DNA from 3 places in the Pseudoalteromonas sp. S1727 genome. Region 2 is predicted to be linked to each of the others. Evidence: predicted binding sites of a transcription regulator. Region 2 holds the regulator's gene; each other region holds the start of a gene.
What was found. Region 2 encodes sigma-54, which starts transcription at its own class of promoters, with help from an activator protein. Its sites were predicted from a motif close to GTTGGCACGNNNNTNGNNT; they were not measured.
Positions count from the first base shown of each region.

Region 1: a site for sigma-54 is predicted at 2,919-2,937, ahead of dps (DNA starvation/stationary phase protection protein Dps). Genes of this name have one in related genera too.
Region 3: a site for sigma-54 is predicted at 1,520-1,538, ahead of flgJ (flagellar assembly peptidoglycan hydrolase FlgJ). Genes of this name have one in related genera too.

Region 1 is NZ_PNDT01000001.1:26,513-32,211, reverse strand. It holds gene CWB85_RS22730 (TonB-dependent receptor plug domain-containing protein) at 1-94, opposite strand, end outside; gene CWB85_RS00140 (DUF4920 domain-containing protein) at 260-724, shown strand; gene CWB85_RS00135 (PepSY-associated TM helix domain-containing protein) at 717-1,283, shown strand; gene CWB85_RS00130 (alkaline phosphatase PhoX) at 1,327-2,694, opposite strand; gene dps (DNA starvation/stationary phase protection protein Dps) at 2,980-3,492, shown strand; gene CWB85_RS00120 (methyl-accepting chemotaxis protein) at 3,637-5,304, opposite strand; gene CWB85_RS00115 (Lrp/AsnC family transcriptional regulator) at 5,610-5,699, opposite strand, start outside.
Region 2 is NZ_PNDT01000110.1:10,569-16,267, forward strand. It holds gene CWB85_RS19180 (KpsF/GutQ family sugar-phosphate isomerase) at 1-722, shown strand, start outside; gene kdsC (3-deoxy-manno-octulosonate-8-phosphatase KdsC) at 722-1,273, shown strand; gene lptC (LPS export ABC transporter periplasmic protein LptC) at 1,270-1,824, shown strand; gene lptA (lipopolysaccharide transport periplasmic protein LptA) at 1,814-2,347, shown strand; gene lptB (LPS export ABC transporter ATP-binding protein) at 2,344-3,069, shown strand; gene CWB85_RS19205 (RNA polymerase factor sigma-54) at 3,137-4,633, shown strand; gene hpf (ribosome hibernation promoting factor) at 4,662-4,949, shown strand; gene ptsN (PTS IIA-like nitrogen regulatory protein PtsN) at 4,954-5,406, shown strand; gene rapZ (RNase adapter RapZ) at 5,584-5,699, shown strand, end outside.
Region 3 is NZ_PNDT01000010.1:141,423-147,121, forward strand. It holds gene flgK (flagellar hook-associated protein FlgK) at 1-512, opposite strand, end outside; gene flgJ (flagellar assembly peptidoglycan hydrolase FlgJ) at 514-1,482, opposite strand; gene CWB85_RS03360 (flagellar basal body P-ring protein FlgI) at 1,652-2,746, opposite strand; gene flgH (flagellar basal body L-ring protein FlgH) at 2,759-3,442, opposite strand; gene flgG (flagellar basal-body rod protein FlgG) at 3,462-4,250, opposite strand; gene CWB85_RS03375 (flagellar basal body rod protein FlgF) at 4,272-5,036, opposite strand; gene flgE (flagellar hook protein FlgE) at 5,212-5,699, opposite strand, start outside.

The sequences.
Region 1 (5,699 bases), on a different contig from region 2:
TGTCTTGAGCTTTTTTATCAGAGTCAGTCGCTGCGAATGTAGAAAAATTAGAAAGAGCCGCTCCAACACATAGAAAAACATACGAAAATTTCATATCATCACTCCTTAATAAAAATCATTACCATTTAGTTTTGTGGCGATTTTAGGGTCTTAACTCTAAAATTGCAATAAATAATTACTTATGGTTATATAAAAAAGTGGATTGTTTATCCGAATCTTATAATTAACTTGGCTAATTTATCTTAATACAAAAGGAACTATGATGAATTTTTGCAAAATATTAATTCTGATGATTGCAACTATTGGACTATCTTCAGCTGCAGCCGAACAATTTGGTAAACCTGTCGATAATACTAATCGGTTAAAAATTTCGACTATAATGGCCGCACCAGATAACTATTTAGATCAACCAATTACTATTGAAGGTACCGTTGTTGGTGTATGCGCTAAACGTGGCTGCTGGATGACGATTGCCTCTGATAAGCGTTTTGAAAACCTGCAAATTAAGGTTAATGACGGTGATATGGTATTTCCTATGACAGCAAAAGGAAGTAAAGCAATTGCAACCGGAAAGCTAAATAAAATCCAACTAAACTTAGACCGCACCAAAGCCTTACTAGCGCACAGAGCACAGCAAGCAGGAAACGAATTTGACGAAAATACGGTGACAGAGCCTATGGCAATTTATCAACTTGTACCTACAGGTGTAGAGATTCTTGAATAAAAGAAAAATAAATTGGTACAAATTAAACCGGAGTTTACATCGTGATATCGGTTATTTTTGCATTGGTTTAGTGATCATTTTTGCTGTATCAGGCATAGCGGTTAATCACAAAGATGACTGGAATCCTAATTACCGTGTCGAGCAAGCTATAGCACCTATATCCACCCAAAACTGGTCACTTGATAATGATGAAAAGCTAATAAGTCAGTTACTTGTAACAAGTCAGATTGATGAAAAAGTGAAAGCCTCTTACTGGGCATCGCCGACGCAATTTAAAGTATTTTTTAAAAATGGCAACAACCTGTTATTAAATCTAAAAGATCAGCAAATAATATATGAGAAAATAACCCCTCGTCATGTGTTTCAAGCATTTAACCGCTTGCATCTGAACGAGACGAAAGCATCTTGGATTATATTTTCCGATGCCTTTGCGGCTTTACTGATTTTTTTGGCTTTAAGTGGCTTGTTTATGATTAAAGGCAAACACAGTCCTTGGGGGATGAGATCACTCTGGGTGATCAGCGGTATTGCCCTACCTGCAGTATATATATTTCTATGAGCTGCGATAAAGTGAAGATAAGTATCTTCACTTTATCTTACTATTAACCCTTAAAACTATCCCATGGACCTGTGATGGCCAAGGTTTTCGTTGGTGTAAATACATTTACAAACAGGGTTTTACCATCCGGTGAAAAGCAAGCCCCAGCTAACTCAGCCTGAGTATTTAAGCGAGCAAAGTTATATACCTCACCTTTAGGTGTTACACCACGCAAATGGTTATCAACCACATCAGTGTACTGGTCTTCACAAACAATTAAATGCCCGTTTGGTGCAACGGTTAGGTTATCACCAAAGTTATAAAGCGAGCCATCGGTGCTTTCAACAAAAAGTTGAATTTTCCCTGGATCGGTTTGCTCTTGACTCGTGCCTTCAAACTGCGATGGTACATACTTCATAACTTGACCAAGTTGCTTTTTACCGCCATTAGTACAACAAAAATACAGTTCATTATTACCCCAATGAATGCCTTCACCGCGGGCAAATAATGCAGCGCCATTGGCATAGCCACGTAAGCGTAAGTCATCTTTTGGACTTTCGGGATTATCTAAATCAACCCACTCAACATCCATATTTTGATGCAATGCCATATTAGCACCAGCCCAATTTCGGGTATCAAATTGTGGTGTGGTTTTAATAACCATAGCTTGCAACCTGCCGCCTTTGTGTAATTTTCCGTACTCATTTGGAATGAAGCGATAAAATAAGCTGTCGCCTTTGTCTTCAGTAAGGTAAACAATACCTGTTTTCGGGTCGATTGCGGCAGCTTCATGGTTAAAGCGCCCCATCGCTTTTAACGGCTCAGGATCCACTAAGCCTTTAGCATTTGCAGGAACTTCAAAAATATAACCGTGATCTTGAGCAAAACCATCGGCTTTAGTTAACGTAGTTTCTTCGCAGGTAAGCCAAGTTCCCCACGGCGTTATACCGCCAGAGCAGTTACGGATAGTACCAATGAGAGATAAGTACTCTTGCTCTTTTTGACCTGTTTTAAGGTTATAAATAATATGGCTGGTGCCGCCTGGCAAAGCGACACCTTGTTTATTAGTATCATAAGCCTGCGGTGTTTTATGCGTTTGCGCGCCAGCATCTGCTTTAGCTAAATCAGTGGGTTTTAGTTCATGATTTCGAACCAAGGCAACCCTGTCATCATCAAGCTCAAAGCACCCCATGCCATCGGCTTTATCAGGCACAAATTGACCGTCAACCATTTTCTCACCAAGCTGAGAAATCACTTTATAACTAAAGCCTGCAGGTAAATCTAAAAGTTTGTTACTATCTGCAATTAAAGGTCCATAAGCAGCAAGATCACTGCCTAAGTCTGTGACTGGCACTTTACCAAATGCACTGCGAGAGAGTCCTACAAACGCAAGCGTTCCCGCACTAAATAAAAACTGTCTTCTGTTAATCATTACTGCTCATTTTTTATTGCTGACAAAATTTGCCAACATCATAAATTAAAAGCGTTAACAAAAATCGGGCCAACCAGTAAATTCACGAAATTGTCATAATTTCAAGCCATGAATAATTTACACAGCCATGCATGTTTTTCATATCAATTACCTTTGTGATCATAGCCACTTCGCAAAAAATAAATATAACAGATTGAAAAAGCTGATAATTATTAAAATTTAAACTCGGCATGCCCATTGCTTCGGTTAAGGTATACCCGCTTAGTTTTTAATTTAGGAGGAATTATGAGTAATAGTAAAGTCGCTGAATTTACCGCCCCTGGGATGAATAGTGAAGCTGCAGAGCAAGCAATTGCACAACTCGACAACCGTATGGTTGCATTAATTGATTTGCAGCTTACCTTAAAACACATTCACTGGAATGTGGTGGGTCCTAACTTTATTGGTGTACACGAAATGCTCGACCCGCAAGTAGCTGCTGTTCAAGAGATGACAGATACTATCGCAGAACGTATTGCCACATTAGGTGGCGTGCCAGTAGGGACACCTAAATCAATTGTTGATCGCCGCTCTTGGGAAGATTACTCAATTGGTAAAGGATTAGTGAAGGATCACCTTGTTGCTCTTGATAAAGTATACAACGGAGTAAATGGCGACCACCGTAAGGCTCTTGAGAAACTATCTGAGCTTGATCCTGTGTCAGAAGATATGATCATCGCGCAACTTGCTGAGCTTGAGCAATTTCAGTGGTTTGTGCGTGCTCACATTGAATCATCAACCGGTGAATTACAAAGCTAACCTAGCAGCTATTTACTTGCTTTAATAGCCTCTATTAAAGCAAGCACTTAAACAAAGGCCAAGCGTTTAACGCTTGGCCTTTTGTAATTTAAACACTTTTTATACCCAAACCATCAATTAAGTATCAATTTTGCGCTTACTATATTAAATTTTGAACTGGCCAACGAGATCACCCAAGCTTTCGCCTCGCTCAGCTAAATGATGGCTAACCGTTGAAGTCGTTTTTATTGAGCGGGTAAGTTCATTAACTATTTCTTGAATAGCAAAAACATTGCGATTAATTTCTTCAGTCACACTGCTTTGCTCTGTAGCTGCGGTGGCAATCTGTGTACTCATATCATTAATAGTTGTCACGGCGCTTGTTACCGCGCCTAAACTTTCTGAAATAGCTCTTGATGACTCAACTGAGCGATTACAACTTTGCTGACTGGCTAACATTGCCTCAACAGCTGCCGTGACAAGAGTATGTAACTCGTTAAGCATTTCATTTATTTCTAACGTACTTTCTTGCGTACGACTGGCAAGGCTTCTCACTTCGTCAGCAACAACAGCAAAACCACGGCCTTGCTCCCCTGCTCTTGCAGCTTCAATGGCCGCATTAAGGGCAAGTAAATTAGTTTGCTCAGCAATGCCACCGATAACACTTAATACGCTATTAATTTTTTTCGACTGTTCACTTAATGAATTAACCTGCTCAGCGGCTTGATTAATTTCTTTCATTAAATTTGAAACTTCATCTAAAGAAACATCGACGCATTGTTGAGCATTGGCAACGTCTTGAGTAGCTGACTGAGTCGATACTGCAACTTGCGTTGTATTTTGTGCTACTTCCTGAGAGGTGGCAGACATTTCTGTAATTGCAGTGGCTACTAATTCTGTTTCGTGATTATGATTTAGTAATTGGTTTTCAATTAACTGAGTTTGCGTATTAATACTATTTGATGAGTCTTTTACATCACAAGTTACATCCGCTACATTAGCAATAATACTATGTAACTTACTCACAAAAACATTAAAGGAGTTACCTAGTTGACCTATTTCATCGTGGCTATGAACTTCTAATCGCTTAGTTAAATCGCCTTGTCCTTTTGCTATATCATCTAAGCTTTTAACCATATTTTGAATTGGTTTAACCATAGTATTAGCCGCAACTAAAGCAAAAAACACCGTTAAAATCACCCAAAATAATGCGATCAATAATAATGTCGTTACTTTTTCATTCATGTGTTCTTGTATTGTCATTTGATATTTAGCAAGCTCGGCTTCAATATCATCCATGTATTCACCTGTCCCTATCATCCAATCAGTGCCAGGGATCATCGCTGCATACCCTATTTTTTCAACTAAACCAGATGTATTAGGTTTTTGAAAATGATAATAAAAAGCACCACCACCTTGCCTAGCTTGCTCAAGTAAGCCAACGATGATTTTTTTGCCGTTAGGATCTGTCATTGCTATCTGATTTTGTCCTTCAATGGCATCACCTAAAAGCGCATGAAAAATACTTACGCCTTTTGTATCATAGATAAAAAAGTAACCATCATTACCAAACGTAAGGTCACGCAATGCATTTATTGCATCTTCTTTAGTACCTTTAGAAAGTCCGTAACTAACAACTTTACGGCCTATCTCAACCTCGTTTGCTAATAGACTTTCTTTATCAGTAATCAATTTTGCTTTAAATGATGCAAAATTTAGTTGTTGATTATGGTGCTCTAAATAATATGAGCTGGCCATTAAGCTAATTAACAGCAGCGTGAATGGTAATATAGCTAATAACAACAGCTTGTTTTTCAGACTTAAATTACTCATTTTATCCCTCGTGTAACAATGTAGAAGCTCAATGGTATTGCTACATCAAGAGCTTATAAAACCTAATAATAGTACCTATTTACAATAAAGTATTTATTCGAAACTAAAGCTACCCACATGCTATATTCACATATAAATTCTCGATATAAGACAAATATATAGAAATTGATATTAACTCTATCGTGTAAGAAATAATCATGAAGATGAATAATACTTTGCAACGCCGCAGCGTCACTTTGCTACCTAGGTTTGAGTGCAGCCGCATTGTACGCGTTTAGTACCTAGAGTAAACACTTTAAAACAGATTACGCCCGCTCATCTTTTGGCGAATCCATAACTATATGTGATGTTATAGTTCGTACTTGTGGGATTGACCCTAATACATCTGCATGAAA
Region 2 (5,699 bases):
ATTTAGGAATGATAACCCGCGATGATGTCGTCATGCTGTTATCAAACTCTGGTGAAACCAGCGAAGTACTGAATATCATTCCAGTAATCAAACGAATTGGCGCAAAAATGATTGCCATTACTGGAAACCCTGCATCGTCAATGGCGAATTGGGCAGATGCCCATGTGTGTACAAAAGTAAGTCAAGAAGCCTGCCCATTAGGACTAGCCCCTACAGCAAGCACTACTGCAATGCTTGCAATGGGTGATGCTATGGCCGTTGCCTTGTTAGAGACCCGCGGCTTTACCGCCGACGACTTTGCATTATCGCACCCAGGTGGCAGCTTAGGTAAACGCCTACTGCTATGCTTAAAAGATATTATGCACACGGGGACTGCAACACCTATCATTAATGATAAACAATGTATTAAAGATGCATTAATTGAAATGTCAGCCAAAGGATTAGGGATGACCGCCATTGTTGATGATAGCAACCAACTTGCAGGATTATTTACTGATGGTGACTTACGCCGCATTTTAGAGCAGCGGGTCGATATTCATAGCACCTTAATCAGCGAAGTAATGACCCGCTCTTGTACTACAGCAAGCGCTGATATGTTGGCAGCAGAGGCACTCAATATTATGGAAAATAAGCGTATCAACGGCTTAATTGTGATTGACGATAATCAACACCCTATTGGTGCACTCAACATGCAAGACTTGCTCAAAGCAGGAGTTTTATAATGCAGTTTGCTGATTTATACCAGCCGCTTAGTGATGATGCCCGTAGTCGCGCGCAAAAAGTTAAACTGCTTATTTGCGACATCGATGGTGTATTTTCAGATGGCCGTATTTACTTAGGTAATCATGGTGAAGAACTCAAAGCCTTTAATACTAAAGATGGCTTTGGCATTAAAGCCTTAATCAACAGTGGCTTTGAAGTGGCAGTGATCACTGGCCGTCATTCACAGATAGTTCAGCAACGAATGACTAGCCTGACTGTAGCGCATATTTATCAAGGTCAAGAAAACAAGTTGCAAGCTTATCAACAGCTCAAAAATAAATTGCAGTTAACAGATGAGCAAATAGCCTATATAGGTGACGATGGACCAGATATGCCGGTTATGGAATTAGTCGGTTTTGCTGTAGCAGTGAATGATGCACACCCGCTCATCAAACGCATCTCGCATTATACAACCATGCTACCAGGTGGTTTTGGTGCAGTGCGTGAGCTCACTGATTTATTGATGCTTGAAAATGGTAAGTCACTAACAAGCGAAGGGACTAGCTCATGAATAGTGCGCGTTTAATATTATGCGTATTGTTCGTCGCTTGCATGGTGTGGTTGTGGTTTCCCTATTTTAATCAGCCAACAAATGCACCACAAAACCAAGAAGATATAATAGCAAAACCCGATTACACTGCCGTAGCATTAAAACAAACAGCATTTGATGAACAAGGTAAAATTAGCCACAAAGTAACCGCTGCAAAAATGGAGCTCTATCAACAGTTAGGCTTCACTTACTTTGAGCAACCTATTTTTACTTTATATAATCAACAACAAACGTGGCAAATTAATGCAAACGAAGCCACTTTATATGAAAACCATCAATTAATTTTAGAAGGCAATGTGGTGGCTAAAAACCTGACCAACAATGCCATGATTGAGCACATCAATGCAGATAACATTCAGGTTGATATTGAACTACAAACCATGAGCTCTGAACAACCTGTAGAATTGATTGGGCCAAATTTAAAGATCACTGGGCGCGGCCTCAATGCCGACTTAAAAGCCGAAGTGGTAGAACTAATTAACCATACGCGAACCATATATTATGACCAATAAATTTGCTCACTTGCTTGTTATACCAAGCTTATTCATGGCCTTTGCAAGCTTTGCTGAGACTAATTTACCACCTGCGGACCAAGTATCGATCAGTGCAGAAAAACAACTTGCCCAGTTAAAAGATAACATCGGTATTTTTGAAAACAACGTTGAAATTATTCATGGTAACCGTCGTATTAAAGCTGATCGCCTTGAAGTACACAAACGTGAAGACTTAGGCGACAATAAACAACTGCTTGTAGCCACAGGAAGTCCAGCTTATTTTGAAGAAAAACAAGCTGATGGCACAATTATGAGCGCCAGCGCTAAAGAAGTTCGTTACGACGTTGCCAAGCGCTACTTAACCTTAATTGGCGATGCGCAGGTTACTCAAGCAGGGCAAAAAATTAATGCTAAAAGCATTACCTACGACATGGACCAACAGCTTATCAGCGCCGAAAAAGGCGAAAGCTCAAATGATCGCGTGCACACTATTTTAGTACCGGTAAGTAACAAAAAAGACAAATCTAAAGGCCAGCCATGAGTACATTAAAAGCTGAATTTTTAGCTAAAAGCTACAAAGGTCGCCAAGTTGTCAAAAGTGTAGGCTTAGAAGTTACCGCCGGCAGCATTGTTGGCTTACTGGGCCCAAATGGTGCGGGTAAAACCACAACCTTTTATATGATTGTAGGCTTAGTGCCTAGCGACAAAGGCAAGATCAGTATTGATGACAACGACATCACCTTACTGCCAATGCATAGTCGCGCTCGCTTGGGGATTGGTTACTTACCGCAAGAGTCATCAATTTTTCGTAAATTGACTGTTTATCAAAATTTGATGGCTATTTTAGAGACCCGAAAAGACCTTAAAAAACAAGCAAGAGAAGAAGCTCTTGACAGCTTACTTGATGAATTTAGCATTCAACATATTCGCGACAGCCAAGGTATGGCTCTATCTGGCGGTGAACGTCGTCGTGTTGAAATTGCCCGTGCATTAGCCGCAGACCCAAAATTTATCTTGTTAGATGAGCCTTTTGCTGGTGTTGATCCAATTTCAGTGTTAGATATAAAGAAGATTATTGAACACCTTAAAAACCGTGGTATTGGCGTGCTTATCACCGACCATAATGTACGAGAAACTCTTGATGTTTGTGAAAAAGCCTACATAGTTTCTCATGGGGAGTTAATTGCATCAGGCACACCTGAGCATGTACTCGCCGACCAAACAGTTCGCGATGTTTACCTAGGTGAGCAATTTAGGCTATAAAGCCACACTTTGGCTAAGCATCTGCTAAACTTAACAATGACAACAATAAAAGGATTGTTAGAGATACATGAGGCAATCACTCCAGCTGCGCATGGGCCAGCAACTTACAATGACACCGCAACTGCAACAAGCTATCCGCTTATTGCAGCTCAGCACATTGGATCTGCAGCAAGAAATTCAAGAAGCGCTAGATAGCAATCCGTTACTAGAGCTAGAAGAGCATGAGTATTCAGACGACACGGCGGGCAAGAATGAGCAAAAGCAAGATAACGACGACTTAACCGTTAGCGCCTCAGCAGATGACAAGCCCAGCGAATACGAACAAGAAAGCAGCGAAGCACTCACCAAAGAAACACTCAGTGATGAAATGGCGATGGATGTCACATGGGATGAGTACATGAGCGCTGCGCCAAATAGCTCAGCAGGCCCAATGCCAGAGGACGAATCTATATATCAAGGCGCCTCAACAGAAACCTTGCATGAATATTTAATGTGGCAGCTACAGCTAACTCCATTTAGCCCTACAGATGAAGCAATAGCCATTGCAATTGTTGAGGCCATTGATGACTCAGGTATTTTAACGCTTAGCTGTGAAGATATTGTAGAGAGCTTAAATCAAGGCAACAACGAAGAAGAAATCGAACTTGACGAAGTACAAGCGGTTTTAAAACGTATCCAATTATTTGACCCTGTAGGCATCGCGGCTCGCAGTCTACAAGAGTGTTTATGTATTCAGCTAAATCAATTTGATCCGGCAACCCCTTGGATTAATGAGACAAAAATGATTTTAACTGATCATATCGATTTATTAGCTAGTCGCGACTATCGCACTTTGATGAAAAAGACTAAGCTTAAGGAAGATGAACTAAAAGAAGTGATGACTCTGATCCACAGCCTAAATCCAAAGCCTGCGGATACCATAGTACGAGAAGAGTCAGAATACGTTATTCCTGACGTATCAGTGAAAAAAATTAAAGGCCGCTGGGTGGTTGAACTTAATCCAGACAGCATGCCAAAAATCAGAGTGAACAGCCAATATGCAGCTATGTCGCGCTCAGTAAAGTCGAGCACTGATAGTCAGTTTATTCGTTCGCATCTGCAAGAAGCTAAATGGTTTATAAAAAGCCTAGAAAGTCGCAATGACACATTGCTCAAAGTAACCAATTGCATCGTAAAACAGCAGCAAGGTTTCTTTGAACATGGCCCTGAAGCCATGCGACCTATGGTACTCAATGACGTTGCTGAAATGGTAGAGATGCATGAGTCAACAATTTCTCGTGTAACTACCCAAAAATACATGCATACCCCGCGTGGTATTTTTGAGTTAAAGTATTTTTTCTCAAGCCATGTTAGTACTGAAAATGGCGGCGAATGCTCATCGACAGCTATTCGCGCACTAATCAAAAAACTGATTAGCGCAGAAAACTCAGCGAAACCATTGAGTGATAGTAAAATTGCAGATATATTGGCAGAGCAAGGTATCAAAGTAGCTAGACGGACTATTGCAAAATACCGCGAGTCACTGGCTATTCCACCGTCAAATCAAAGAAAGAGTTTGATTTAAGGCGTAAAATCAAAAAAGGAAAATGCTTATGCAACTAAATTTAACTGGTCGTCACGTAGAAATTACTGATTCATTAAGAGACTATGTAAACAATAAGTTTGCGAAGCTTGAGAGGCATTTTGATCACATCAACAATGTCCATGTTATTCTTGACGTAGAAAAGCTAAGCCAAAAAGCAGAAGCCACCATCCATGTCAGTGGTGCTGAGTTATTTGCTTCAACTGAACATCAAGACATGTATGCAGCCATTGACGGACTAATCGACAAGCTCGACCGTCAAGTAATCAAACACAAAGAGAAGCACGCTCGACACTAACACTATGAAATTAAGCTCACTTATTTGCCAGGACTGCAGTAAAACTGCGGTCCTTTTTAATAGCAAAAAACGGATCATTGAATTTATCAGCCAATTGGCTCATGAACAACTTCCTCAGCTATCACAACAAGAAATCCTCGATGCATTACTCGCTAGAGAAAAACTAGGTAGTACTGGTATTGGTCGTGGCATTGCCATTCCTCATGGTCGAATGAGTGGTATTGAAAATCCACTAGCAATCATTTTAGTGAGCGAAACGCCTATTAATTTTGACGCAATTGATAATCGCCCTGTGGATCTGTTTGTCGCTCTCATCGTACCAGAGGGTGATAGTCAACTTCATTTAAAGACGTTAGCCACAATTGCTGATAAACTTAACGACAAAGATTTTTGTAAACAACTACGTAGCGCGAAAACAGATCAAGATTTATATCACGTTATTGTTGAGCAATCGTAAGTCATACCTCTTGCGTTAGTGATCTATTATGGCGGTACAAAGTAGTTCAATAACAAGGAAAAATTATGACAGGTAGTTATTCTGTACACATAATTTTTAATAACGTTAATGAGTTATTTAACCAGCTAGAGTGATCATGTTTTTAATAAAATTGCTATTAAGTGAAGGAGAGTTTACATGGAGTTAATCATCATCAGTGGGCGCTCTGGCTCAGGTAAATCGGTTGCCCTGCGTGTAGTTGAAGATCTTGGTTATTATTGTGTCGATAATATCCCTGTAAACTTACTGCCTTC
Region 3 (5,699 bases), on a different contig from region 2:
AAACTGCTGATATTTTGAATTAACGTATTGGCTTCATCGGAAAAGATCTCCAGTTGTTCATTGACTATATTTTTTTGATCAAAAACAATGCCTGATAGTCTATCCATCTGATCAAGCAAATTTTCGGCATCAGTCATCACTAATGAGCGTGCAACAGATGACGATGGCTGGTTTAAACTTTCTTGGATATTGTTAAAAAAAGAATTAACACTCGTCGACAAGCTGTTTGATTCCTCAGAGAATAACGTATCAACACGGCCTGCTTCTGTAACAAATTGATCAAAGAAGGTTTTATTTGAAGTATCACGGTTGAGCTGCTTTTGCGCAAATTCATTTAATAATCGATACGTTTCGCCACGGCCAACTTGATTGTCGATCATGGTCATATGTTCTGTGCGTTCACGTACATAACCAACCGTATTAACATTTGCAATGTTCTTACTGGTGGTTTGTAATAATTCTGAATTAGCACGAACGCCTGAATTGGCAATGTCTAATAAATTAAACGACATCTTAATTTACTCCTTGGCGAACGAGTGTTGTCGCCAGTGTTTTAAGCTCAGTCCGATTAAGAACTTGCTTAATTTTGTCGGCATAGTTGGGGTCGGTGGCATAACCTGCTTTTTGTAATGAATCTAAGAATGCAGCAGGTTTTGCAGTATTTTGTAGTGCTTCTTGATAGCGCGGGTTGTCTGTTAAAAACTGCACAAAGTCATTCACGCTGTCTTTAATTGAATCGTAAGCCCGAAAGCTTGCTTGTTTTTTGACAGGGGTACCTTGCTCAAACTCGAGCGTCACTTTATTGGCTTTATCGCCTTGCCAGCTTTTATCTGATTTAATATTAAATAAGTTAAAGCTGCTATTGCCATCACTTTTATTAATCACATGTTTTCCCCAGCCGGTTTCCAGAGCCGCTTGGGCAACCATCACCGCTGGATTCAAACCAATTTTCTCAGCAGCCGTTTTAGCATGTTCCCAAACGGTACTAATAAAATCATCAGCATTTTCAAACAATGGTTTTTGCTGTGTGGATGACGTGGTATCGACACTGTCCGGTTGCGTTTTACTTGCTGTACTTTGCCCGTTTGCGCGGCGATCACTACTAAAGTTATCGACTGTGCGTAGCACTGAACTAGGTGTAAAGTTTTTAGCGTCAGGGGAGAGTTGCTGCACGATTAAATCGGCTAAACCCAGTGAGCCTTTTGATGACAGATCAACGGATAGTTGTTGATCATGCATTTCTTCAAAGAACTTTACGCCACTGGAATTAAACGGGCTGTCTTTATCTTCAAACGCTTCATTGGCTTTACGCATGCTTTTTAATAGCATTTGCGTAAAAATAGATTCAAATTGTGCCGCTGCTTTTTTTAATGCTTCTTTTGATGCTTCAGGCGAGGCATCACTTTTTAAGGCGTCTTGACGTAACGTATTAAGATTGCCTAAATCAAAGAAGTTTTGTTTATCGAGATGATTAGTATCCATCAGCAATTTGACACAGTGATTAATAATGGAATTAACAATGCAATAATTGAGCCAAAGCAAGTTTCGGATTACTTATAAGGAGTGCCAGTTTGCCAAGACGATAGAGATAAGTTCGTTATACAAATAACATCCCCCTAAAGTTTAATCATAAACTTAGGGGGGATATATTTTAAATAACAACAAGTTGACCGCTAATTGCGCCCGCTTCTTTTAATGCTTCAAGGATTGCCATTAAATCACCTGGTGCTGCACCCACTTCATTAATTGCCCGAACTAAATCGTCAAGACTTACTCCTGGGTTGAAAACAAATGCTCTTGAATCATCTTGGTCAACGTCAATAATACTTTGATTAGTCACTGTTGTTTCACCATCACTTAGCGCGTTTGGCTGCGATACATTTTGCTGTTCGGCAATCGTGACTGTTAATCCGCCATGAGTAACTGCGGCTGCTTGTAATTTGACATTTTTGCCAATCACTATAGTACCCGTACGAGAGTTAACAATTATTTTTGCAGACGTATCGGCAGGTTTAAACTCAAGATTTTCCAAAGTCGATAAATAAGCGACTCGTTGCGAAGCATCACGTGGAGCAATAACACGAATAGACGCCGCATCGATTGCTTGCGCACTTTGTGGGCCAACCAAATCATTAATTGTTTGCTCTAATCGTTTTGCGGTAGTGAAATCTGGGCGGTTTAAGTTAAAGGTAATATAGTCACCTTGCATAAAAGGGCTGTTAATCGCACGCTCGACTGTTGCCCCGTTAGGGATACGACCGACTGTCGGTGTATTCATCACGACTCGACTACCATCAGCCCCTTCAACGCCTAACCCGCCTACAATTAAGCTACCTTGCGCTATCGCGTAGGTATTACCATCAACCCCTTTTAAAAAAGTTTGCAGTAATGTACCACCGCGTAAACTGCCAGCACTCCCGATTGAAGAGACTGTGATATCAATCGTCTGTCCAGGCTTTCTAAAGGCTGGTAATTCGGCATGAACGGCAACCGCCGCTACATTTTTTATCTTAGGTTTTAAGCTTGCTTCCAATGTGATGCCAAAGCTGTTTAGCATAGCTTTAAAGCTTTGCTCGGTAAAACGACTTTGCTCACCGGTGCCAGGCAAACCGACAACAAGGCCATAACCGACCAATTGGTTTGAGCGAACGCCTTCAACCATAGAAACATCTTTTATACGCTCAGCGCTGGCAGTAAAGTGCCAACCCAACAAACCAATACATAGCAACACTTTTAGACTTTTCATCATCAACTTCCTTTAAAAAGGGAACAGAGCACTGCTAAAGAAGCGTGTTAACCATCCGCCACTTTGCGACTCTTGTATTTGCCCTTTACCAGAATATTGAATACGTGCATTGGCAATTCTGTTAGAGGTCACTGTATTATCTGACGTTACATCTTGCGGACGAACGAGTCCCTCCAGACGAATAAATTCTTCACCGGTGTTTAAAGTGAGCCACTTCTCACCACGGATCACTAAATTGCCGTTGGGTAATACACGCATTACATTCACTGAAATATCACCAAACAGGCTATTTGATTGATTGGACTTAGAATCACCTTTAAATGATGAATCACTACCAATACCAAACTGAATGCTGTCACCGCCAATATTGACAGGTAAGCCACCTAAACCAATCACAGGATCTAAATTAGCATCACTTTCTTTATCTGTTTCTGTTTTTGCTGCCTTACTAGCTTGGGTCGACTCTTGGAGCTTAACAGTGATAATGTCGCCCGTTCGCAACGCTTTTTTATCAGAATAGAGGTCGTTTGATAAGTAGCTATCAAATAACGAACCGGTTGGCACAACTTGCTCGGCAGCTGGCTCTGGGTACATTGGAGCGTAGTATGGATCATCTTGAACCACATGGAGATTTTGAGTGGTCATACAACCACTCAAGACACATGCACCCGCTAAAACTATGGATAAATTACGCATCACTTTACTCCAATAATTATTAAAGTTGTTGATTGATATAACTCATCATTTCATCTACTGCTGAAATAACTTTTGAGTTCATTTCATAGATGCGTTGAGTTTCAATCAAGTTCACCAACTCTTCTGTTACATTTACATTTGAGGTTTCAAGTGCCCCTTGCACCACAGTTCCTAAACCTTCGAGACCCGGATTCCCTTGTACTGGAGCACCACTTACTGCGGTCTCGGTATATAAGTTTTGTCCAACAGGCTCTAGACCCGATGGATTGATAAAATCGCTGATCGTCAACTGACCAATCACCACGTTATCTGGCTGGCCTGCAATGCGAACAGATACTTCACCATCTTGCGACACGGTAATTGATTGCGCATCATCAGGCACATTCATTTCTGGTTGCACAGGAAACCCCGCCCCCGCGGTTACAATACGGCCGTCTTCATCAGTGGTAAATTGCCCATTGCGCGAATAAGCAATATTGCCATCAGGTTGCAACACTTCAAAAAAACCAGGCCCTGAGATCATCCAATCAAGTGAATTCTCAGTGGTTAACATATTCCCTTGAGAAAAGTTTTTTTGGTTTGCAACCACTTTAGCACCGGCACCGAGCATTAAACCTGAAGGCATTTCAGTGTCTTGTGATGAGCGACCACCAGGCTGATTAATATTTTGATACAATAAGTCCTCAAACACCGCACGGCTTTTCTTATAACCAACAGTACTGGCATTGGCTAAATTATTTGAGATCACCGAAATATCGGTTTGTTGAGCATCAAGCCCTGTTTTACTTATCCACAATGCAGGATTCATAGTCGTGTCCTCTCAATAAAGTTAAACAATACGCAGCAATTGAGTATGACGTTCGTCAATTTCTTCAGCTGTTTTCATTAACTTAACTTGTAATTCAAATTGGCGTTGATGGCTTATCATATCCACCATCTCGTGTACCGGATTTACGTTTGACATCTCTAAGGTGCCACTCATTACTTTTACGTCAGTAGCAATATCGCAAAATCCACATATATCATCTACGAGTAGTTCTGGTTTAGGTCTAAACAGACCGTCATTGCCTTTTTCAAGCTCAGAGTTGTTTGCCTTGATCACTTTTAAACGATCAACGACCTCTAAAAAATTAGCAGGTGCGCCCTGTGGGCGAATTTGAATGGAACCATCTTCACTAAATTCAACTTTTTCAATTGGCAGTGGCAAAATGATTGGCCCACCCTCGCCAATAACTTGGCGCCCGTGACTTGTCATCAACGCCCCATCAGGACTGATATTGAGTGTGCCGACTTTTGTATAGGCTTCATTGCCAGCTGCATCTTGTACGGTAAGCCACCCTTTATCACTCATAGCAATATCTAAGTCGCGACCAGTTTCAATAATACCGCCAGAGGTCATATTAGAGCCGGGACGTTCTTGCATGGAAAACACCCGCGTAGGCAGGCCTTCACCAAACGCTTGCATTGAACGCGCTTGTGCGAAGTCAGCTTTAAAGCCTGTGGTATTGGCATTAGCTAAGTTATTTGCTTTAAGCGCAAGGCCCCGCAAACTTTGCTTAGCCCCAGACGCTGCAATGTAGACCATCTTGTCCATATCATCGACTCACGTTGAAAAATCTATAACGAGATAAATGCAAGATAAGTGCCACAATAAATTGACATAGCGTTCAGTGTCATTGCATACACAACGACTAACCAACGTATTGAAATAAAAAAGGCTGCTAATGAGTAGCAGCCTAGGTGTCGGATTATAAAAAGTAGCGCCGAGATTATCGGATCTGCAAGATATTCTGTTGGAGTGTTGAGTTTACTTCCAATGCTCGAGAATTGGCTTGGAAGTTACGTTGTGCACTGATCAAATCAACTAACTCGTTTGTTAAGTTTACATTTGATTGCTCAAGTGCAGACGAGTTAATTGAGCCTAATGTACCTGAACCTGGCTCTCCAGCAATAGGCTCACCTGAGGTTAAACTTTTTTTCCAACCTGTATCACCCGCTTGTTGTAAACCTTGCGAGTTTGAAAAGCGTACCATCGCTACTTGACCTAAGAATGACGTATCACCATTGCTGTAAGATGCAACAATTTTACCATCTGTACCAATATCAATACCTGCTAAACGTCCTACTGTTGCGCCATCCTGATCTAAGGCTTTAACTTCAAAGCGACTTGCATATTGAGTAGGTACCTTATTTGCAGTGCCCGCTTCATCGCGCCAGTTAATATTTATATCTTCAGGGAAACTCGCGCCGTTTGATA